3 regions of the Streptomyces sp. NPDC005576 genome follow, and region 3 is predicted to be linked to each of the others. Evidence: riboswitches for the same ligand, from Rfam matches in the RefSeq annotation. Region 3 holds a riboswitch; each other region holds the start of a gene.

Region 1 (7,765 bases), on a different contig from region 3:
TCCGCCCACCGGGTTGCGCACAGGATTGCGCACGGTCACAGTCCCTTGGTCCTGATGGTGATGGCCGATCCCTCGGCCGCCCGGCCGCCGCCGTCGACGGACTGGCTCGCGACGGTGTCGCTGAAGGAGAGGAACGGCCGGTCGACCTCGACCTCGAACCCGGCGTCCTCCAGGATCTCCCGCGCCTCGTCCACGTCCTTGCCGGTGACGTCCGGTACCTCGATCATCCGGGGGCCCTTGGAGACGGTGAGCTGGACGGTGTCCCCCTCGGCCGCCTCGGCGCCGGGGTCCGGCGTCTGCTCGGCGACGTCGCCCGCCACCTCGGAGGAGTTGATCCGGCCCGGCCGTACCTCGGCCTTCAGCCCCTCCTCGTCCAGGGCGTCGGTGGCGTCCTCCACGGAGAGCCCGGAGACGTCCGGTACCTCAACCGGGGAGCCCTTGCTCACGACCAGCGCCACGGCGGAGTCGGGGTGACGCTCCTCGCCCGCGCCGGGGTCCGTACGGACCACCTCGCCGCGCCCGACGTCGTCGCTGAACTCCCTGGTCACCATGCCCGGTGCCAGGCCGGCCTCCTTCAGCGCCCGGCGCGCGTCGGTCAGTGAGGTACCCGCCACATCGGGCACCTTCACGATCTCCGGGCCGCGCGAGACGACCAGCTTCACCGACTCGTTGCCCCGGACCCGGTCGCCGGGCGCGGGGTCGGTGCTGATCACGGAGCCCCGGTCGACCGTGTCGCTGTAGGCCTTGGCGACGGACTTCACATCGAGCCCGGCGTCACCCAGCCGCTTCTCGGCGGCCTCCTGCGTCTGGCCGAGGAGCGAGGGGACCTGGGTGAACTGGCCCGAATTGATGTACCAGACGCCGCCCCCGGCCAGCAGTACCAGCACCAGGGCGGTGATCACGGCGTAGACCCCGCGGCGCGGGGTGCCGCCGGAGCGTCCCGTCCGTGCGGACCGCCGGGGCCGGCCGGGCGCGACCGAGGCGGAGGCGGTGGCGGGCATCTCCAGCCGGCTGGTCCGGTGGGTGGTGCCCCGGTCCTCGGCCACCGCGCGCGGCAGCACGCTCGTACGGTCCTCCGCACCGGAGACACCGGAGACACCGGAGACACCGGAGACACCTGAGGGGTCGGCCGCACCGGCGCTCGCCGGGGGGAGCGCCTGCGGCGGTACCGCGTCCAGCTCCGCGTCGCTGAGGAGGGCCCGCGCTTCGAGGGTCGCGGCGAGCAGCACCACCGCGTCCTGCGCGCGGACCCGGGCGTCGCGCGCGGTGGCCGCCGCCACCAGCGCGTCCAGCGCCGGGGAGAGCCCGGGGACGGTGGCGGACGGCGGCGGGACGTCCTGATGGAGGTGCTGGTAGATGATCTGCGCGGCGTTCTCGCCCGTGTACGGCTTGGTGCCGGTCAGCATCTCGTACAGCACGACACCGCAGGCGTACACGTCCGAGCGGGTGTCCGCCGTGCCGTGCTCGATCTGCTCCGGGGCGAGGTAGGACACCGTGCCCAGCAGGGAGCCGGTGGTGTCGGTGGCGGTGCCGACCGCGCGGACGAGCCCGAAGTCGGCGACCTTCACCCAGCCGTCGTCCCCTATCAGGACGTTCTCCGGCTTCATGTCGCGGTGCACGAACCCGGCCCGGTGCGCGGCGCCCAGCGCGGCCAGCACCGGCTCCAGGATGTCGAGCGCGGCACGCGGCTGGAGGGCCCCGCGGTCCCGCAGCACCTCACGGAGCGTGTAGCCCGCGACGTACTCCATGGCGAGGTAGACGTAGGCGCCCTCGGCGCCCTGGTCGAAGACGGACACCACGTTGGGGTGCGCGAGGCGTGCCACCGACTTCGCCTCACGGATGAAGCGTTCGACGAAGGAGACGTCCGCGGCGAGCGCGGGGTGCATCACCTTGAGGGCGAGCACCCGGTCGAGCCGGATGTCCACGGCCCGGTAGACCGTGGCCATCCCGCCCACCGCGATGCGTGCCTCGACGCGGTAGCGGCCGTCGAGCAGCCGTCCGAGCAGCGGGTCCTGGAGGGTGGTGTCCACCGGACGAGTCTACGAGGCGCCGCCGGCGCCCCGGGCGCCCCGGAGCGGGCCCGGGGCCGTATCGCAGCCGAGCCGTGACAACCGGGGTCCGCGTTCCCCGCGCCGGAGGGTCAGAACGCCGGGCGCTCCGGGTCCAGGACCGCGCGTCCCGCCACCGGGGAGGAGGCCTCGGCGAAGTGGCGGCGGGGGATGCGGCCCGCCCGCCGGGCGAGACGCCCGCCGTCCACCGCGTGCCGCATCGCCGACGCCATCAGCTCCGGCTCCTGCGCCCGGGTCACCGCCGAGGCGAGCATCACGGCCGCGCACCCCAGTTCCATCGCCAGTGCCGCGTCCGAGGCGGTGCCCGCCCCGGCGTCCAGGATCACCGGGACCCCGGCCCGCTCCACGATCAGCTCGAAGTTGTGCGGGTTGCGGATACCGAGACCGGAGCCGATGGGGGAGCCGAGCGGCATGACCGCCGCGCAGCCCACGTCCTCCAGCTTCCGCGCGAGGACCGGGTCGTCGTTGGTGTAGGGGAGCACGGTGAACCCGTCGTCGACGAGGATCTCCGCCGCGTCCAGCAGCTCGACCGGGTCCGGCAGCAGGGTCCGCTCGTCGGCCACCACCTCCAGCTTGACCCACTCCGTACCGAGGGCCTCGCGGGCCAGCCGGGCGGTCAGCACCGCCTCACCCGCGGTGAAGCAGCCCGCCGTGTTGGGCAGTACCCGGATGGAGAGGCGCTCCAGCACGGAGAGGACCGAACCCCGCACGGTCGGGTCCAGCCTCCGCATCGCGACGGTGGTCAGCTCGGTGCCGGAGGCGATGAGCGCCCGCTCCAGCACGTCCAGGCTGGGGGCGCCGCCGGTGCCCATGATCAGCCGGGAAGAGAACTCCAGTCCGCCCAGGCGGAAGAGGTCGTCGGACATGGTCAGCCTCCCTGTACGGCGGTGAGGACCTCGACGCGGTCGCCCCCGGCGAGGGCGGTGGTGTGCCAGGCCGAGCGCGGCACCACACTCTCGTTGACGGCGGCGGCGACCCCCGAGGACGCGCGGGTCAGGGACGCCACGAGGGTGCCCAGGGTGGTCCCGGGCGGGAGCTCGCGCGGGTCACCGTTGACGGAGACGGGCACTCTGGCCGTCGGGGCGGTCAGGCCGGTCGGATCGGTCAGGTCGGTCGGGACGGCCGGATCGGTCATGCGTACTGCTCCTCGCGTGCGGGGGCGACGGGGGTGGTGAAGCGGCCCGGCGCGAACGGGCGGGCCACCTCGGGCAGTTCGCCGGTGGTCAGCGCGTGCGCCATGGCGTCGCCGGTGACGGGGGTCAGCAGCACCCCGTTGCGGTGGTGGCCGGTGGCGACCAGCAGCCCCGGCAGGGCGGTCGGGCCGAGCACCGGCGCGTTGTCCGGGGTGGCGGGACGCAGCCCGGCCAGGGTCTCGGTGAGCGGCAGCTCGGTGATGCCCGGCACCAGCTCGTGGGCGTCGCGCAGCAGCTCGTACACCCCGCCGGCCGTCACCGTGGTGTCCCAGCCCATCTCCTCGCTCGTCGCACCGACGACCAGCTCGCCGTTCTCGCGCGGGACGAGGTACAGGTCCTGACCCCGCACCACCGCGCGCACCGTCCGGCTGAGGAAGGGGGCGTACGCACGCGGCACGGTCAGCCGCAGCACCTGGCCCTTCACCGGGCGCACCGGCGGGGCGACGCCCTCCGGCAGCCCCGCGAGCCGGCCGCTGAGGCTGCCGGCGGCCAGCACGACCTGGCCGGCCGAGACCGCGGTGCCGTCCGCGAGCAGCGCCCCGGCCGCCCGGCCGCGCGCGACCTCCAGCCGCTCGCAGGGGCTGCGGTGGAAGACCACCCCGGCCCGCTCGCAGGCCGTCAGCAGCGCGGTCGCCAGCCGGCGCGGGTCGACCTGATGGTCGCCGTCGACCCGCAGCCCGCCCCGCACACCCGGCGCCAGCATCGGTTCCAGCCGCCGGCACTCGCGCCCCGACAGCCACTGCGAGTCGAGCCCGGACCGCTCCTGGAGGGCGTGCAGTTCGCGCAGGTGCGCCCGGTCGTCGGAGTCGAGCGCCACCGCGAGGGTGCCGCAGGCGCGGAAGCCGGTGTCCCGGCCGCTCGCCGCCTCCAGCTCCGCCACGAAATCCGGGTAGCGGGCGGCGGAGGCGAGGTTGAGCCCGAGCAGCATCTGCTCGCCGTAGTGGAGTTCGGTGACGGCGGCCAGCATCCCGGCCGCGACCCGCGCGGCCCCGCCGCCCGGTTCCGGATCGGCGACCGCCGTCCGCAGTCCCGCCTGCGCCGCCCGCCAGGCGGTGACCAGGCCGATGATGCCGCCCCCGACGACGAGCACGTCGTACGCGGGCCCCCGGCGGCCCGCGTCTCCCGTGCCCCCGCCCGTGGTGCCCCCGCTCGCGGCGGAGGACGATTCCTGTGATGCACGCATGGGTGTCCAGCCCCTCCCTTCGCCGGCATGACCCGGATCAGGTTCGTACGGTCGGAGGCCGCCAGCCTCCCTCTCAGCCCGGTTCGTCCGGGCTCCCGCGAGTGTCTTCGCGCAGCCACCCTAGACCCCGCCGCCCGCGCGGTACGAAGGAGCCGCCGCGGAGGGCACCGGACCCCGTGACGTGATGGAGCGTCAGGTGCTTAGGGTGGGTACGTGAGCGAAGAGAGCGACCAGCGGGCGCCGGAGCACGGCGTCGTCATCGTCGGAGCGGGCATGGCGGGCGTGCGGACCGCCGTGGCACTGCGGGACGAGGGGTACACCGGGCCCGTCACCCTGATCGGCGCGGAGCCCCACCAGCCCTACGACCGGCCGCCGCTCTCCAAGGCCGTCCTGCTCGGCACCGCCGAACACTCCGCGTTCGGCATCGACTTCAAGGCGCTCGACGTCCGTCTGCGCCTCGGGCTCCCCGTGGACGGCCTGCGCCCCGCCGACCGGGAGGTGGACACCCCGGACGGCCCGGTGCCGTACGACGTGCTGGTCCTCGCGACCGGGGCCGAACCGCTGACGCTGCCCGGCTCCGAAGGGGTTCCCGGCGTCCACCTGCTGCGCACCCTGGACGACGCCGAGCGGCTGCGGCCCGTCCTCGCCGGGCGCCACGACGTCGTCGTGGTCGGCGCGGGCTGGATCGGCGCCGAGTTCGCCACCGCCGCCCGTGCGGCCGGCTGCGCGGTCACCGTCGTGGAGGCCGCCGCCCGCCCGCTCGCCGGGGTGCTGCCCGCCGAGGTCACCGCACCCATGGCCGACTGGTACGCGCACGCCGGTGCCACGCTCCTCACCGGCGCCCGGGTCGACCGCGTCGAACCCGGCGCCGTGATCCTGGCCGACGGACGCCGGCTCCCGGCCGGCGCGGTGGTCGTCGGCATCGGCGCCCGCCCCGCCAGCGGCTGGCTCGCCGGCTCGGGCGTCGCGCTCGGCCCGGACGGATCGGTCATCGCGGACGCCGCCCTGCGCACCTCCGCGCCCGGGGTGTACGCGGTCGGGGACTGCGCCTCGTACCCCTCCGCGCGCTACGGCGCACGTCTCCTGGTCCACCACTGGGACAACGCGCTCCAGGGCCCGCGCACCGTCGCGGCGGGCATCGCACGGACGGGAGGGGCAAAGGCCGCAGAACCGGAGCCGTACGACCCGGTGCCGTACTTCTGGTCCGAGCAGTTCGGCCGCTTCGTCCAGTACGCCGGGCACCACGCGGACGCCGACACCCTGCTGTGGCGCGGCGACCCCGCCGACGAGGAGTGGACCGTGCTCTGGCTGCGCGACGGCGCGCTCGTCGCCCTGCTGGCGGTCGGCCGTCCGCGCGATCTCACCCAGGGGCGCAAGCTCGTCACCTCCGGCCGGACCCTCGACCCCGAGCGGGCCGCCGACCCGGCCGTACCCCTGAAGTCCGCCGTCCGCTGAGCCCCGGCGCGGGGTCGTGCGCGCCCGGCCGGGCCGCTCCGAACCCGGGCGCGACCTGCGGGGACGCCCTGCGACGTGGTCCGTACGGTCGGCCCGGCTTCCAGCTGTCGGTCCCAGATGGCACGCTTGTCCTCGTGAACCGGATTGACGCAAAGATCGATGCTCTCGTCCCCGCCTGGCTCCACCTCCCCGACATCGCGGAACTCCTCGACGTCGAGGTGACGCGCGTGCGGCAGCTGGTCAAGGAAGGCCAGCTGATCGCGGTGCGCCGCGGTGAGAACCGGACGCTCCAGGTGCCTGCCGCCTTCATCGACGGCGACAAGGTGGTCAAGGGCCTCGCGGGGACCCTGACCCTCCTGAGGGACGACGGCTATTCCGACGAAGAGATGCTGGAGTGGCTCTTCACCCCCGACCCGAGCCTGCCCGGCACCCCCGCGCAGGCGCTGAGCGAGAATCGCGGGACGGAGGTGAAGCGCCGCGCCCAGGCGCTCGCCGTCTGACCGAGACGACCGCACACGTGGTCGCGGGCCGTGCTTCCCGCGGCCCGCGACCACGTGACCCACCTGGGGGGAACCTTGATGCCCACGCCGCGCCACCTGCTCACCGACGCCCGTCTCTACCTCTGCACGGACGCCCGCAGGCGCCAGGGGGACCTCCCCGAATTCCTCGACGCGGTGCTCGGCTCCGGAGTGGACATCGTCCAGTTGCGCGACAAGGGCATGGAAGCCGCGGAGGAGCTGGAGCACCTCCAGGTGTTCCGGGACGCCTGCGCCCGCCACGGCACACTCCTCGCCGTCAACGACCGCGCCGACATCGCCCACGCCTCCGGCGCCGACGTGCTCCACCTCGGCCAGGGCGACCTGCCGGTCCCCGCGGCCCGCGCGATCATCGGCGAGCCTCCGCTGATCGGCCGCTCCACCCACGCCGAGTCCGAAGTGGACGCGGCCGTCGCACAGCCCGGCGTCGACTACTTCTGCACCGGCCCCTGCTGGCCCACCCCGACCAAGCCCGGCCGCCACGCGCCCGGCCTCGGTCTGGTGCGGTACGCCGCCTCCCTCGGCGGGCACCGCCCGTGGTTCGCCATCGGCGGCATCGACGCGGGCAATCTCGACGAGGTGCTGGACGCCGGGGCCCGGCGCGTCGTGGTGGTCCGCGCGCTCACCGAGGCCGACGACCCGGCCGCGGCCGCCGCCGGCCTGGCGAAGCGGATCCGCGAGCGCTGACACCCGCCCGGCCGGGTGTCCCGGCGGGCTGTCCGAGGCGTGGACGGTATTCACTGCAATACGGACAAATATCCCGCTCTGGTTGGGTGACGGCCGGTCCCTGGTTAACCTCGCGGTATGGCCCTTGGCACCTCCTCCACCCGGACGGACCGCGCACGCACCGTGCGCGACCTGCTCGCGTCCGGCAAGACGTCGTACTCCTTCGAGTTCTGGGCACCCAAGACCGAGAAGGGCGAGCGCAACCTCTGGAACGCGTTGCGCCGGGTCGAGGCCGTGGGGCCCAGCTTCGTCTCCGTGACGTACGGAGCCGGGGGCACCACCCGGGCGGGCACGGTCCGGGCGACCCAGCAGATCGCCGCCGACAGCACCCTCACCCCCGTCGCGCACCTCACCGCGGTCAACCACTCCGTCGCGGAGCTGCGCAACATGATCGGCCAGTACGCCGACGCGGGGATCAGGAACATCCTCGCCGTGCGCGGAGACCCGCCGGGCGACCCGATGGGCGAGTGGGTCGAGCACCCGGAGGGCGTGCGGTACGCCGCCGACCTGGTGCGGCTCATCAAGGAGTCGGGCGATTTCTGCGTGGGGGTCGCCGCGTTCCCCGAAATGCACCCGCGGTCGTCCGACTGGGAAACGGACACC
Region 2 (7,765 bases), on a different contig from region 3:
CATCTTCGCCGGGTAGGGCTCCGCCGACCCGATCGTTCGCGGTCGGCGGGCCTATTTCTGGAAACACCCTGTCACCGCTCGCCCCGGGCGCTCTACCATCGGCGTATCAGTAGCAGGCTCTCCTCCGTTTCGTCCGAGACGCCCCGCCGTGCGCGGGTTTCCGGGCGCCACGGAGCATCGGGGGATGCAGATGACAAGCGCTCCGCACCTGCTGGCCGAGGACGGGCCCGAGTACGAGCGAATCCTCGGCGACGCGCTGCGCCACGCGCACGAACGGCCGGATCTGGACGGCGTCGGGGAACGGCTCAACCGGGAACAGCTGCGGACCATGGCGCTGAGCGCCACCGCGCTGATCACCGCGGCAGCCGCCACCGAGTACGAGCACTACGTGAAGGCGCGCGGGGAACTCCGGGTCCCGACCGGGGACGCCGACCAAGACTCCGACGAGGTGCGGGACTCGCCCGACCGCCCCGGCGAGGGCGTCGGGGTCGGCGCGGTCGTCACCGTGCTCGCGCCGCTCCTCGCGGGTTCCGCCGCGGTGATCTTCCTGCTGATCGGCTATCTCCTCCGGGCGGTGAGCTCCGCGGCCATCGCGGGCCCGCTGATCACCGCCGGCTGGCTCTTCGCCGCGCTCGCCGCTCTGGCGATACTCGCCGCCGCCGTCGGACTGCTGGTCACGGCGCTCCGCAACAGCTCCAACGAGCTGGCCGTCGCCATGGCGGAGGACGACGTGCCGGAGGAGATCGCCAGGGCCCGGGAAGCCTGGCGCCACGCCCTGCTGGAACGCGGCATCCTCCCGTTCCTGCGCGACGCGCTGGACGACCCGTCCGCCGCACCGGCCGCCCGCGCCCCCCGGCCGTCACCGAACCGCATCCCGAAGATCGGTTACAGCAGCCCCGACTTCTCGAACCCGCGGGACGGCTCGCGCCAGAGCCCTCGGCCCTCCTTCACCAGCCCGGATTTCAGCAGCCCGGACTTCGACAGCCCCGGCTTCGACAGCCCCGGCTCTCCGAGTCCGGGCTCCGGCGGTGCGGGCTCCGGCGGTCCGAAAGACGGATAGCCGGCGTCCGGCCATGAGCGGCCGGGCCGCGGGAACCTGGCGACCGGGGCGCCGCACCGCATCCCGCCTCCGGTTCAGCCCGCCTCGGCCACCGCCACCTGCCCCTGGGGACCCGACGCCCTCAACCCTCGTACCTGGGGCGAGAGCAGAGCTCCCGCGGTGGCCAGCACCACCAGAACCGCGCAGCCGTACAACGCCGGTCCCGGTCCCACCGCGGCCGCGACCGGACCCGCGACCAGCAGCCCGAGCGGGGCGAAGGCGAGCGAACCGAAGAGGTCGTACGAACTCACCCTCGAAAGGGTGTCCTCCGGGATCTCCCGCTGCACGGTCGTGGACCACAGCACGGCGAAGACGTCACCCGCCACCCCCGCGCAGAACATGGCCGCCGCGATCACGGCGAGCGGCGCGTGAGCGCCGAGGAGCGCGAGGGGAGCGGCGAGGGGAAAGGTCGCGAGGACCGCGACGAGGACGGGGCGCCCCACCCGCAGACGGGCCGACGCCCCGGCCCCGGCGATCATGCCCAGCGCCTGGGCGGCCACCAGGACCGACCAGGCCCGCGCACCGCCGAACTCCTCCTCCGCCACCAGCGGACCGAGCACGCCCAGCGTGGCGTTGAGCGCGGCCACCACGAAGGTGTACTGCGCCACGACCGCCCAGAGCCACTGCCGGCCGGCGAACGCCGTCCAGCCCTCGCGCAGATCGGTCCACCCGGAGGAACCTCCGCGCGGCCGGCCGGCCAGGCGCAGCCCACCCGTCAGCGCCGCGCTGACGACGAAGGAAGCGGCGTTCAGCGCGAGCGCCCACCCCGCGCCGACGAACGCGACGGTGACTCCGGACAGGGCGAGGCCCAGCAGCAACGCCCCGTGGGAACCGACGCGCAGCAGCCCGTTGGCCTCCTGGAGGCGGTCGGCGGGGACCACGAGCGGGACCACCCCGTCCATGGCCGGCGCGAACATCGCGGTGGCCGTACCGGTCAGCACCGCCAACACGCACATCGCCCCCAGGGGGGCGTGGCCGGTCAGCACCATCGCGGCCAGACCGGCGTAGGCGGCGGCGCCGGCGACATCGGCCAGCACCATCAGCCGGGACCGCGACGTCCGGTCCGCGACCACCCCTCCGACCAGGACGAAGACCAGTTGCGGCAGGGCTTGGCAGGCCAGCACCAGGGAGAGCCGGCCGGGACCGCTCCCGGACAGTGCCAGCACCGCGAAGGCCAGTGCCACCCGGGCGAATCCGTTGCCCAGGATCGAGACGAACCGGGCGGCGACGAGCAGGGCGAACCGTCGGTTCCGCCGGAGGGGTAACCGGGCCGGGGAAGGTGTCATGACGGGTCACCCCAGGGGGTGTCCACCGGACACCACCCGGGGCGCGCACACCCGTCCCACCGCCTCCCGACCCGTCCCGGCCATCGCCGGGTGACCGTGGGCGCCCCGAGAAGCCGCCGCCCGCCCTCCTCACCGGGGGTGCCGGGCGGCCCTCCGACGGTTCAGTCCGCGAGCGGAAGGTAGACGCGGCTGCCCGAGGCCGCGAACTCCTTCGACTTCTCCAGCATCCCGGCCTCGATCTCCTCCGGGGTGGCGGCCTCCTCGCCGCCGAACTGCTCGGTGATGCTTCTGCTGATCTTCATCGAGCAGAACTTGGGTCCGCACATCGAGCAGAAGTGCGCCGTCTTGGCCGGTTCGGCGGGCAGCGTCTCGTCGTGGAAGGCGCGTGCGGTGTCCGGGTCGAGCGCCAGGTTGAACTGGTCCTCCCAGCGGAACTCGAACCGTGCGTCCGACAGCGCGTCGTCCCAGTCCTGCGCACCCGGGTGCCCCTTGGCCAGGTCGGCTGCGTGGGCCGCGATCTTGTAGGTGATGACCCCGGTCTTCACGTCGTCCCGGTCGGGCAGCCCCAAATGCTCCTTGGGGGTCACGTAGCAGAGCATCGCCGTGCCCCACCAGGCGATCATCGCCGCTCCGATACCGGAGGTGATGTGGTCGTACGCCGGTGCGACGTCGGTGGTCAGCGGGCCGAGGGTGTAGAACGGCGCCTCCTCGCAGATCTCCTGCTGGAGGTCGATGTTCTCCTTGATCTTGTGCATCGGGACGTGCCCCGGCCCCTCGATCATCGTCTGCACGCCGTACCGTTTGGCGATCGAGTTCAGCTCGCCGAGGGTGCGCAACTCGGCGAACTGGGCCTCGTCATTGGCGTCGGCGATGGACCCCGGCCGCAGTCCGTCCCCGAGCGAGTACGTCACGTCGTACGTCGCGAGGAGTTCGCAGAGCTCCTCGAAGTTCTCGTAGAGGAACGATTCCTTGTGGTGCGCGAGGCACCAGGCCGCCATGATCGAGCCGCCCCGGGAGACGATGCCCGTCTTCCGGCGCGCGGTGAGGGGGACGTACGGAAGGCGCACCCCGGCGTGCACCGTCATGTAGTCCACGCCCTGCTCGGCCTGTTCGACGACCGTGTCCCGGTAGATCTCCCAGGTCAGCTCCTCCGCCCGGCCGTCCACCTTTTCGAGTGCCTGGTAGAGCGGGACGGTACCGATGGGCACGGGGGAGTTGCGGAGGACCCACTCGCGGGTGGTGTGGATGTTGCGGCCGGTGGACAGGTCCATGACCGTGTCGGCGCCCCACCGGGTCGCCCAGGTCATCTTGTCCACCTCCTCCTCGATGGAGGAGGCCACGGCCGAGTTGCCGATGTTCGCGTTCACCTTCACCAGAAACCGCTTGCCGATGATCATCGGCTCGATCTCCGGGTGGTTCACATTGGCCGGCAGCACCGCCCGGCCGGCCGCGATCTCCTCGACGACGACCTCCGGGGCGACGTTCTCCCGGATCGCGACGTACTCCATCTCGGGGGTGATCTCCCCGCGCCGCGCGTAGGCGAGCTGGGTGACGGGGCGTCCGTCGCGGCTGCGCCGGGGCCTGCGCGCGCCGCCGGGGAAGACCGCGTCGAGGTTGCGCAGGCCGTCGCGGGAGGCGGGCGGGCGGCCGTCGTCCTCCGGACGGACCGGGCGCCCCTCGTACTCCTCGGTGTCGCCCCGGTCCTCGATCCAGCCGCCGCGCACGGAGGCGAGGCCCCGGCGGACGTCGGTCGTGACCGCGGAATCGGTGTACGGACCGGACGTGTCGTAGAGCGTCACGTCCTTGCCGTTGGTCAGGTGCACCTGACGGACCGGCACCCGGAGGCCGGGGCGCGAGCCCTCGACGTATCCCTTGTGCCAGCCGATGGACTTGCTCGCCCCGACGCTCTCGTTCGTCGTGGAGGCAGGCGTGCGTGCGTCCGATGTGGTCATGAGACCTACTCCCTACGCCGGCATTACCCGGTAACAGGTTCGGCGGTCGGCGCAGCCTGTCCCGTGAGGATTCACGAGGTCAGCGCCCTCTCAGCCCGGTGCTCCGAGCTCCCGCGTGTGCAAAGGTGCCACCACGCTAGCGCCCGCCCGGCCGTGCTGAACAGGGGGCCTCCGCCGCAGTTGGGATGATCGCCCGGTGAACTCCTCCCAGGACCGGCCCGAACCCCAGGACCCCTCGCACGGCCATACCCACAGCCATGGCCCCGCGGCGCCCGTCTCCACCCATCTGCGGAAGGTCATCGCCTGTGTGCTGATCCCCTTCGCGGCGGCGGTGGTCGTCGGCCTGGTGGTGCTCTGGCCCGGCGGAACACCCGCCCACGAGCGGACCGGTGTGGGCTTCGACCGGCAGACCGAGCAGGGAGAGGTGGTGCGGGTGGACCGGGTGAACTGCGCGGACGTCAACGCGGCCCAGGTCCCCGCCACGGGCGGTGCGTCGACGGGCTCCGGCCCGGCCGGCGCGGCCGGGGAGACCGGCGACTGCAAGAAGGCCACCATCGAGGTGACCAGCGGCAAGGACGAGGGACGCAGGTTCGCCGAGATCATCCAGCCGGACGCGTCACGGCAGTTGAGCGAGGGCCAGGGCGTCGTGCTCGCCTACGCGCCGGACGCTCCGCACGATCTGCAGTACTCGGTGACCGATGTGGACCGGAAGCTTCCGATGGCGCTGCTGGCGGGACTCTTCGCCGTCGCCGTGGTGGTGGTGGGGCGGCTGCGCGGGGTGATGGCGCTCGTGGCGCTCGCGGTGTCCTTCGCCGTGCTGACGCTGTTCATCCTCCCGGCGATCCTGCAGGGGTCCAACCCGCTGCTCGTGGCGGTGGTCGGGGCCAGCGCGATCATGCTCATCGCGCTGTACACCTGCCACGGAGTGACCGCCCGCACCTCGGTGGCGGTCATCGGCACGCTGATCTCGCTGGTACTGATCGGGCTGCTGGGCTCGGTCTTCATCGACTGGGCGGGGCTGACCGGCAACACCGACGACAACACCGGCCTCATCCACGGCCTCTATCCGGACATCGACATGAGCGGCCTGCTGCTGGCCGGTGTCATCATCGGTTCGCTCGGGGTCCTGGACGACGTGACGGTCACACAGACGTCGGCGGTGTGGGAGCTGCACCAGGCGAACCCGGCCACGGGGGCGCGCGGGCTCTACCGGGCGGGCATCAGGATCGGGCGCGACCACATCGCCTCGGTGGTCAACACCCTGGTGCTCGCCTACGCGGGCGCGGCGCTGCCACTGCTGCTGCTGTTCTCCATCGCGCAGAGCAGCGTGGGCACGGTCGCCAACAGTGAGCTGGTGGCGGCGGAGATCGTCCGCACTCTCGTCGGCTCGATCGGACTGGTCGCCTCGGTGCCCGTCACGACGGTGCTCGCCGCTCTGGTGGTGTCCGCGGACCGCACAGGGCTCGGCGCGGAAGCCAAAGCTCCTGCACCCGTACGGACCGGGAGGGGCCGCCGCCGCAAGGCATGAGCGCGAGGACCCAAAAGCTGACGGGCTGACAGCCTGTCAGCCCGCGTTCTGCTCCTCGGCGAGGATCCTGCCGAGCGCCTCTTCGAGATTCCCGTCGAAGTCACCCTGCGTGTGCTCCTGCCCCAGTGGCACCAGCTTGTCCGTCCGGTCGAGGAACGCGACGAGCGGTGCCGTCCCGGCTCGGAACAAGGCCCGGTCCGCACCGACCTGGAGCCGGATGTGCACGTCACAGAGGCCCTCGGGTTCGGTCGGGCCGATGTGCACATCGCCGTCGCCGCTTGGGCTGTTGAGGCCGTCGAGCAGGAGCTCACGACCAAAAGCCCAGGTGACAGGGGCGTCACCCGGCAGATGGAAGGTCATCCGGATCGCGTACGGATCGCTCACCTCGTACCGGAGCTCCACCGGAATACGGAACGAGAGCTCCTCCGAGACGAGGAAACTCATCATGACCTCTGCTTGAACCGACTCGCGCATCGTTCAACCCCGCAGTAGATGAATCTGGCCAGGAATGATCCCCCGTGGCCCTATTGACGCCATCGTGGTGCACGCGATAGCAGATCACAAGGAGTGATTTTTCAGATACTGATAGAGAACACGAACGAACGCAAGAGCCGTGCCACTTCGGCACGTAGTTGTTCGACTGCGGGGAGCAACTGGTCCTGTCGGTCCAGGGGTAGAGAAATGGCCATCGCGGCGACGACCGAACCTGCGGTGATGGGGATGGCGGCACAGACGGTTCCCAGTGCGTACTCCTGTCGCTCAATGACAGGTTTCATACGCTCCATCGAACGCAATCGCTCAAGTAGGACCGGCCCATCTCGCACTGAGTAACGGGTCAGCGGACGCACCGGATGGCGGAGCAGATGGTCCTCACGTGACTCCTCGTCGAGCTGACCGAGGAGGCACTGACCCAGGGCGTGCGCGTGGCCGGTCTCCGCGAAGGGGGCCCACTCGTCCACGGCCGGCGTCTCGGCGGAGTCCGCCACGGCGACCAGCTCGATCTCTCCCTCACGGTAGACCGCGCAGTACACCGGGGCCCCCAACTCGTCGCACCACCGCACGAGGGAGTCGTTGAGCCTGCCGCGCCTGCTCTCCTCGGCCGCCAGGCCGGACATCCGCTCGGCGGCGGCGCCGAGGACGAAGACACCGTTCTCCCGGCGGAGATAACCCTCGTGGGCCAGGGTGCGCAGCAGGTGATAGGTGGTCGGCAGGGGCAGCCCCGCCTCCCGCGCCAACTGCTTGGCGGGAGCGCCGGCCTGATGGGCGCCCACCGCCTCCAGCAGTCTCAGGGCCCGCTGGACCGAACCGATCAGCGTCGGGACAGTGGTGGTCGATGCCGTGGTCACGGTCACCCCCAGGCATGGTGACGGGCGGTCAGCCCTCCCGTGGAGGCCGCCCCCACGGGCGTGCCGCGAGCCCGGGGCGCACACTCGACTGTCGCGGAACCATGGGTCAGGATGGTGACGGACAGTACTTACCAGGCGGCGGCAGCGAAGCGTCACTGTAGCCGCCGGGGCCATTCGTGGGGCGGTTTCGGGCCCCGCTTAGCTCTGCCGGGCTAATCCACGCGACGCTCCGTGACCATCCTGCGGGGCGCGACGCTTTTCGGGTGGCCTTGCGTGGGGATCGTGCGTGGGTGGGGACCTTGCGTGGGCGCGCGTGGGCCTGCAGGGGTTTTCCCCAGGCGCTGAGGTCCGTACGCGGAACGGTCCGTACGCGGACGGTCCAGGCACTGGGCGGTCCGGGCGCTGCTCGGTCCGCGCCCGGGGACGGTCCGCGCCCGGGCGTCGACGCCTACCAGTCGCTCCGGGAGTCCGAGGAGGACGTGAAGAACCTCCGCACGACGAAGATCAGCCCGCCGACGAGGATGACGAAGAGCAACACCTTGAAGAGCAGCGTG
Region 3 (7,765 bases):
AAATCCTCCTCGAAGCCGAGGAGAAGATGGAGAAGGCCGTCGTCGTGGCGAAAGAGGACTTCGCCGCCATCCGCACCGGCCGCGCGCACCCGGCGATGTTCAACAAGATCGTCGCCGACTACTACGGCGCGCTGACCCCGATCAACCAGCTGGCCTCGTTCTCGGTACCCGAGCCGCGCATGGCCGTGGTGACGCCGTTCGACAAGACCGCGCTGCGCAACGTCGAGCAGGCGATCCGCGACTCCGACCTGGGCGTCAACCCCAGCAACGACGGCAATATCATCCGAGTGGTCTTCCCGGAGCTCACCCAGGACCGCCGCAAGGAGTACATCAAGGTCGCCAAGACCAAGGCAGAGGACTCCAAGATCTCGATCCGCTCCATCCGCCGCAAGGCGAAGGAGGCGCTCGACAAGCTCGTCAAGGACAAGGAGTCCGGCGAGGACGAGGTGCGCCGTGCGGAGAAGGAGCTCGACGACACCACCGCGAAGTACGTCACGCAGGTGGACGAGCTGCTGAAGCACAAGGAAGCCGAGCTGCTCGAAGTCTGATGAACGACTCTTCCCTGGGTGCCCCGCAGGGTGCCGGCTACTGGGGCACGTCCGAGATCGCGGCCGCTCCGGCGGGTCCTGCCCACGATGCGCACGGCGCCCAGCAGACTCGGCCCATGCCCATCGTGCCGGACACTCCCGACGCAGGTAGAGACGACGCAGACGACCACGACGGCCGGGACGGGGACGCCACGCACATCAGTGGCCCCCTGTTCCGCGACGAGGTGCCGCAGGCGCCCGCATCTGCCCCGTCGGCGCCCGTACCCGCCCCGCAGCCTCCGCAGAAGAAGCGGGCGGGGCGTGACCTGCGGGCCGCCATAGGGGTCGGCGTGGGCCTCGGTGCCGTCGTGATCGCCTCGCTGTTCGTCGTGAAGGCCGTCTTCGTCGGTGTCGTCGTCGTCGCCGTCGTGGTCGGCCTCTGGGAACTCACCTCCCGGCTGGACGAGCGGAAGTCGATCAGGGCTCCGCTCATCCCGCTCGCGGTCGGCGGCGCGGCCATGGTCGTGGCCGGCTACGTCTGGGGCGCCGAAGGTGCCTGGATCGCGATGGCGCTCACCTCGCTGGCCGTACTCGTCTGGCGGATGACCGCGAAGCCGGAGGGGTACCTCCGGGACGTCACCGCGGGTGTCTTCGCCACCTTTTACGTGCCGTTCCTGGCGACGTTCGTGGCGCTGATGCTGGCCGCGGACGACGGAGCCTGGCGGGTACTCACGTTCCTGCTGCTGACGGTGATCAGCGACACCGGCGCGTACGCGGTCGGCTGGCGCTTCGGCAAGCACAAGCTCGCTCCGCGCATCAGCCCCGGAAAGACACGTGAGGGGCTCTTCGGGGCCATCGCCTTCGCGATGGTGGGCGGCGCGCTGTGCGTGCAGTTCCTGATCGACGACGGTTCCTGGTGGCAGGGGCTCCTGCTGGGGCTCGCGGTCGCCGCCAGCGCCACCCTCGGCGACCTCGGCGAATCCATGATCAAGCGGGACCTCGGCATCAAGGACATGGGCACGCTGCTGCCCGGTCACGGCGGGATCATGGACCGGCTGGACTCGCTCCTGCCGACCGCTCCGGTCGTCTGGTTGCTGCTGGTGCTGTTCGTCGGCAGCGGCTGAGGCTGAGCCTGAGGCCCCGAGGTCCTCAGGCGATACGTTCCGGCGGCGGCGTACGGGCTGTACTCCGTCGGCTGGAGCCCTTCCGCACACCCCGTTCCACCTGTGTCTTCAAGCACCGGGGGCCCGCCGTCCACAGGACGGCGGGCCCTTCCCGTTGCGTCCCTGTCGCCCTTGGGGCAAGTGGGCAATGCCCACTTGCCCCAAGGGGACGACCTCCTCACAGGAAGTGAGAAGGCAGTGTTCCGGGTCTCCTGTCCGGGAGCGGGAAGGCGGCCCGGGGCAGAGTCGGTGTCTCATCCGGCCAGGTGTTCCCTCCGGCCAGGCGCACCTGACCTGCGAGGCTGCAGGGAACCGGGCCGTGTGGGGGCCGTGCAGGGGTCGTCGGGGCCTCTGACGCCCACGAGCGACGACTTGGTTCGCCCGGTCGTCACGGGTCCTGAACTGCGTGACGACCGGGGGGACCTTCGCGTGTCTGCGACACTGGAAGAACCATGCCTAAGCCCGGAGAACTCACCTTTGTCGCGCCCCGCGGAGCCAAGAGGCCCCCGCGGCACCTCGCCGACCTCACGCCCGCCGAGCGCAAGGAGGCAGTCGCCGCGACCGGCGAGAAGCCCTTCCGTGCGCAGCAGCTCTCGCAGCACTACTTCGCGCGGTACGCGCACGACCCGTCGGAGTGGACGAACATTCCGGCCGGGTCGCGGGAGAAGCTCGCCGAAGCGCTCTTCCCGGACCTCATGTCCGTGGTCCGGCACATCAGCTGCGACGACGACACCACCCGCAAGACGCTCTGGAAGCTGCACGACGGAACCCTCGTGGAGTCCGTCCTGATGCGCTACCCCGAGCGCGTGACGATGTGTATCTCGTCACAGGCCGGCTGTGGGATGAACTGCCCGTTCTGCGCCACCGGACAGGCCGGTCTGGACCGGAACCTCTCCACCGCCGAGATCGTCCACCAGATCGTGGACGGCATGCGGGCGCTGCGCGACGGCGAGGTGCCGGGCGGGCCCGCGCGCCTCTCCAACATCGTCTTCATGGGGATGGGGGAGCCGCTCGCCAACTACAACCGCGTCGTCGGCGCCATCCGCCGGCTGACCGACCCCGAGCCGGACGGCCTGGGCCTCTCCCAGCGCGGTATCACCGTCTCCACCGTGGGCCTGGTGCCCGCGATGCTGCGCTTCGCGGACGAGGGCTTCAAGTGCCGGCTCGCCGTCTCGCTGCACGCCCCGGACGACGAGCTCCGCGACACCCTCGTCCCGGTGAACACGCGCTGGAACGTCCGCGAGGTGCTCGACGCCGCGTGGGAGTACGCCGAGAAGTCCGGCCGCCGGATCTCCATCGAGTACGCCCTGATCCGCGACATCAACGACCAGGCGTGGCGGGGCGACCGGCTCGGCCGACTGCTCAAGGGCAAGCGGGTGCACGTCAACCTGATCCCGCTCAACCCGACGCCCGGCTCGAAGTGGACCGCCTCCCGTCCCGAGGACGAGAAGGCGTTCGTGGAGGCCATCGCGGCCCACGGCGTACCCGTCACGGTCCGCGACACCCGCGGCCAGGAGATCGACGGCGCCTGCGGGCAGCTGGCGGCCTCCGAGCGCTGAGTCCGTGTCGTGGGGCATTTACCGCGGTCAGGCCGTTGCTGACGGTCTGACCGGGGAGAGCCCCCGCACAGGGTCCGTGTAGCCTGGCCCCGCGTTCATCAACTTCATATTCCGACAGGGGAGCGCCACAGCGCTGAGAGTGCGGCACCGGTGAACGGATGGCCGCAGACCCTCTGAACCTCGCCCGGGTCATTCCGGGTAGGAAGTTCGGACCTTACTCAAGCTGTTGCGCCCTGCCCGCTTCCGGTGTCCACCGGCGCGTGCGGGGCCGCGTCTCTTCCTGGTCACCTCCAGGAGGAATCACATGAACACCACGACGAAGTACGCGGCGACCGCGCTCGCCGCCGCACTCGGCGTCACCGTGCTCGCCGGGTGCGGAAGCTCCGACGACACGTTCGGCTCGGGCACCTCCAAGGGCTCCAAGACCGTCACCCTGGTCAGCCACGACTCCTTCACCGCGTCGAAGGACGTGCTCGAGGAGTTCACGAAGGAGACCGGCTACACGGTCAAGGTCCTCAAGAGCGGCGACGCCGGCGCGGCCCTCAACCAGGAGATCCTCACCAAGGGCTCCCCGCGCGGCGACGTCTTCTTCGGCGTCGACAACACGCTGCTCTCCCGCGCCCTCGACCAGGGCATCTTCACCCCGTACGAGGCGAAGGGGCTGGGCAGGGTCGCGGCCGACACCCGGCTCGACGCCGAGCACCGGGTCACCCCGGTCGACACCGGCGACATCTGCGTCAACTACGACAAGAAGTACTTCGCCGACAAGAAGCTGGACCCGCCGAGCTCCTTCGCGGACCTGCTGAAGCCCGCGTACAAGAACCTCCTGGTCACCGAGAACGCCGCCACCTCCTCGCCCGGCCTCGGCTTCCTCCTCGGCACCATCGCCGACTCCGGGGAGGACGGCTACCAGGACTACTGGAAGAAGCTGAAGGCCAACGGCGTGAAGGTCGTCGACGGCTGGGAGCAGGCGTACAACGAGGAGTTCTCGGGATCGGCCGGCGGCAAGAAGGCGCATGCCGACCGCCCGCTCGTCGTCAGTTACGCCTCCAGCCCGCCGGCCGAGGTGTACTACGCCGACCCGCAGCCCACCGAAGCCCCCACCGGTGTCGCCACCTCGACCTGCTTCCGCCAGATCGAGTTCGCCGGCCTGCTGGACGGGGCGAAGAACGAGGCGGGCGGCAAGGCGCTGCTGGACTTCCTGATCAGCAAGACCTTCCAGGAGGACATGCCGCTCCAGATGTTCGTCGACCCGGTGGTCGAGGACACGAAGCTGCCGGAGGTCTACACCAAGTTCGGCGCCACCGTGGACAAGCCCTTCACCGTGGCCCCGGCGAAGATCGCCACCCACCGTGAGCAGTGGGTCCGGACGTGGACCTCGCTCGTCGTGAAGTGATGAAGGCCTGAGTGTCGAAGACCATGGGCCCCGCCGCGCGCCGCCGTACCGCAGGCGGCGCGCGCTCGTTGGCGACGCGGCTCGGCCTGATGGCCGTGCCCGTCGCGTTTTTCGCACTGTTCTTCGCGTACCCGGTCGCCGCGATCGTGGCCCGGGGGCTGAAGACCGAGGACGGCTGGCAGTTCGCGCGCTTCGGCGAGGTCCTCGGCCGCGCGGACCTGCTGGACGTCCTCTGGTTCACCACCTGGCAGGCGTTCGCGTCCACCGCGCTGACCCTGCTGATCGCCCTCCCCGGCGCCTACGTCTTCGCCCGCCTCGACTTCCCCGGCAAGCAGCTGCTGCGGGCCGTCGTCACCGTGCCGTTCGTCCTGCCGACCGTCGTCGTCGGTACGGCCTTCCTCGCTCTGCTCGGCCGCGGCGGACTGCTCGACGAGCTGTGGGGCGTACGCCTCGACACCACCGTCTGGGCGATCCTGCTGGCCCACGTCTTCTTCAACTACGCCGTGGTCGTCCGGACCGTCGGCGGCCTCTGGTCGCAGCTCGACCCCCGCCAGGAGGAGGCCGCCCGGGTGCTCGGCGCGGGCAGGTTCGCCGCCTGGCGCCGGGTGACCCTGCCGGCGCTCGCCCCCGCCGTGGCCGCCGCCGCCCTGATGGTCTTCCTCTTCACGTTCACCTCGTTCGGTGTCGTGCAGATCCTCGGCGGCCCCGCGTACTCCACGCTGGAGGTGGAGATCTACCGGCAGACCGCGCAACTGCTCGATCTGCCCACCGCGGCGGTGCTGACCCTCGTCCAGTTCGTGGCCGTCGGCGCCATCCTGGCCGTGCACGCGCGGACCGTACGCCGCCGGGAGACCGCACTGCGCCTCGTGGATCCGGCGCAGACCTCCCACCGCCCGCGCGGAGCCGGTCAGTGGACCCTCCTCGGCGCTCTCCTGCTGACCGTGCTCCTGCTGATCCTGCTGCCGCTCGGCGTGCTCGTGGAGCGGTCCTTCGACCAGCCCGGCGGACACGGATTCGCCTACTACCGGGCCCTTGGCTCCGCGGAGGCGAGCGGCTCGACCTTCCTGGTCGCCCCGCTGGAGGCGATCGGGAACTCCCTCCAGTACGCCCTCGCCGCCACCGGCATTTCGCTCGTCGTCGGAGGGCTCGCCGCCGCCGCGCTCACCCGACGGGCCGGACGGCTGGTCCGGGGCTTCGACGCGCTCCTCATGCTGCCGCTCGGCGTCTCCGCGGTGACCGTGGGCTTCGGCTTCCTCATCACGCTGGACGAACCCCCGCTCGACCTGCGCACCTCGTGGATCCTGGTGCCGCTCGCCCAGGCGCTGGTGGGCGTCCCCTTCGTCGTACGCACCATGCTGCCGGTCCTGCGGGCGGTGGACGCCCGGCTGCGGGAGGCGGCGGCGGTCCTCGGAGCCTCGCCGCTGCGGGCCTGGCGGGAGGTCGACCTCCCGCTGGTGCGCCGGGCGCTGCTGGTCGCCGCCGGCTTCGCCTTCGCCGTCTCGCTCGGCGAGTTCGGCGCCACCGTCTTCATCGCCCGACCCGACCGCCCCACCCTGCCGGTCGCTGTCGCGCGCCTGCTGGGCCGCTCGGGGGAGCTCAACTACGGCCAGGCGATGGCCCTCAGCACCATACTGATGCTGGTGTGCGCCGTCTCCCTGCTGCTCCTCGAACACATCCGTACCGACCGATCCGGGGAGTTCTGACCATGCTGGAGCTGGAGTCGGCCACGGTCCGTTTCGGCGGCCGGGCGGTGCTGGACGCGGTGGATCTCTCGGTCGCCGACCACGAGATCGTCTGCGTGCTCGGCCCGAGCGGCAGCGGGAAGTCCACCCTGCTGCGCGTCGTCGCCGGGCTCCAGCCGCTGGACGGCGGACGGGTGTTCCTCGACGGCGCCGACCAGGCGGACGTCCCGGTGCACCGGCGCGGTCTCGGGCTGATGTTCCAGGACCACCAGCTCTTCCCGCACCGGGACGTGGCCGCCAACGTCGCCTTCGGGCTGCGGATGCGCGGGGTGGACCGTGCCGCCCAGCGTCACAGGGTCACCGAACTCCTCGAACTGGTGGGCCTCTCCGGGGCGGGCCCCCGGGCCGTCGCGGGACTGTCCGGCGGTGAGCAGCAACGCGTGGCGCTCGCCCGTGCCCTCGCGCCCAGCCCCAGGCTGCTGATGCTGGACGAACCGCTCGGCCAGCTCGACCGGGGACTGCGCGAGCGTCTCGTCGTCGAACTCCGCTCGATCTTCACCGACCTGGGCACGACGGTGCTCGCCGTCACCCACGACCAGGGCGAGGCCTTCGCGCTCGCCGACCGGGTCGTGGTGATGCGGGACGGCCGGATCGCCCAGGCGGGCACCCCGCTGGAGGTCTGGCAACGCCCCGCATCGGCCTTCGTCGCCCGCTTCCTCGGGTTCGACAACGTGGTCGCGGCGACGGTCACCGGCACGATCGCCCGTACCCCGTGGGGCGAGGTGCCCGTACCGGCGGGATCGCCGCAGGGCCGCTGCGACCTGCTGGTACGACCCGCGGGCGTGCGGATGGGCGCTGCCGGGAACGGCCTGCGGTGCACGGCCGGAGCCCGCACGTTCCGGGGCGACCGGGTCGCCGTACGGCTGACTCCGGAGCACGGTCCGGTCGTGGAGGCCGAGTGCGCGCTCGCCGACACCCCGGCCGAGGGGGCGGTCGTGGGAGTCACCTTCGACGCGGCGGGCACGGTCGTCCTGGCGGCCGGAGCGGAGTCCTGACCGACGTGGTCCCGCTCGGTCTCCGGCGTGCCGCGCACCGGTTCCCGGACGAGCGGTCCGTCGGCACCTTCCCCGAACCGGTACGTCCCCGAGCCGATAGCCCCGTCGCGGGCGCCCCGGACTCCTGGCCCCGGACGCGCCCGGTCCCGGTTCTCCGCCCGTACCGGGCCCCCGCCGCGACAGCCCGGGGCGGCGGGTCCCTTGCGAGGAGCGGGATCCCGGTGCGCCTCAGCCCGACAGGGGCAGGGCCGCCAGCTGGGCCAGCACCCAGGTCAGTGGGGCGAACACCAGCAGCAGCGCCGCCGCCCGCAGCGCCGTCGCGGACCGCAGGACGGACGAGTGGGCGCCCAACCGGTGGAGGGTCTCCGCGTTCCGTGCCCTGT

What was found. Region 3 has a riboswitch for thiamine pyrophosphate ahead of ACFYPN_RS21545 (thiamine ABC transporter substrate binding subunit). Riboswitches for the same ligand answer to the same signal wherever they lie in the genome.
Region 1: another riboswitch for thiamine pyrophosphate. It lies ahead of thiO (glycine oxidase ThiO); the one in region 3 lies ahead of ACFYPN_RS21545 (thiamine ABC transporter substrate binding subunit).
Region 2: another riboswitch for thiamine pyrophosphate. It lies ahead of thiC (phosphomethylpyrimidine synthase ThiC); the one in region 3 lies ahead of ACFYPN_RS21545 (thiamine ABC transporter substrate binding subunit).

What each region holds. Positions count from the first base shown of each region.
Region 1 covers NZ_JBIAJC010000001.1:351,714-359,478, forward strand. The annotation lists gene ACFYPN_RS01575 (deoxyribonuclease IV) at 1-21, opposite strand, end outside; gene pknB (Stk1 family PASTA domain-containing Ser/Thr kinase) at 36-2,030, opposite strand; gene ACFYPN_RS01585 (thiazole synthase) at 2,141-2,935, opposite strand; gene thiS (sulfur carrier protein ThiS) at 2,938-3,204, opposite strand; gene thiO (glycine oxidase ThiO) at 3,201-4,445, opposite strand; TPP riboswitch at 4,443-4,554, opposite strand; gene ACFYPN_RS01600 (NAD(P)/FAD-dependent oxidoreductase) at 4,659-5,900, shown strand; gene ACFYPN_RS01605 (Rv2175c family DNA-binding protein) at 6,035-6,400, shown strand; gene thiE (thiamine phosphate synthase) at 6,479-7,123, shown strand; gene metF (methylenetetrahydrofolate reductase [NAD(P)H]) at 7,241-7,765, shown strand, end outside.
Region 2 covers NZ_JBIAJC010000010.1:169,350-177,114, reverse strand. The annotation lists gene ACFYPN_RS19615 (hypothetical protein) at 185-1,060, shown strand; gene ACFYPN_RS19610 (MFS transporter) at 1,135-2,385, opposite strand; gene thiC (phosphomethylpyrimidine synthase ThiC) at 2,547-4,337, opposite strand; TPP riboswitch at 4,330-4,462, opposite strand; gene ACFYPN_RS19600 (YibE/F family protein) at 4,534-5,865, shown strand; gene ACFYPN_RS19595 (SsgA family sporulation/cell division regulator) at 5,902-6,339, opposite strand; gene ACFYPN_RS19590 (helix-turn-helix domain-containing protein) at 6,441-7,211, opposite strand; gene ACFYPN_RS19585 (DUF5326 family protein) at 7,660-7,765, opposite strand, start outside.
Region 3 covers NZ_JBIAJC010000011.1:238,560-246,324, forward strand. The annotation lists gene frr (ribosome recycling factor) at 1-548, shown strand, start outside; gene ACFYPN_RS21535 (phosphatidate cytidylyltransferase) at 548-1,651, shown strand; gene rlmN (23S rRNA (adenine(2503)-C(2))-methyltransferase RlmN) at 2,143-3,249, shown strand; TPP riboswitch at 3,356-3,472, shown strand; gene ACFYPN_RS21545 (thiamine ABC transporter substrate binding subunit) at 3,554-4,645, shown strand; gene ACFYPN_RS21550 (ABC transporter permease) at 4,735-6,348, shown strand; gene ACFYPN_RS21555 (ABC transporter ATP-binding protein) at 6,351-7,382, shown strand; gene ACFYPN_RS21560 (hypothetical protein) at 7,611-7,765, opposite strand, start outside.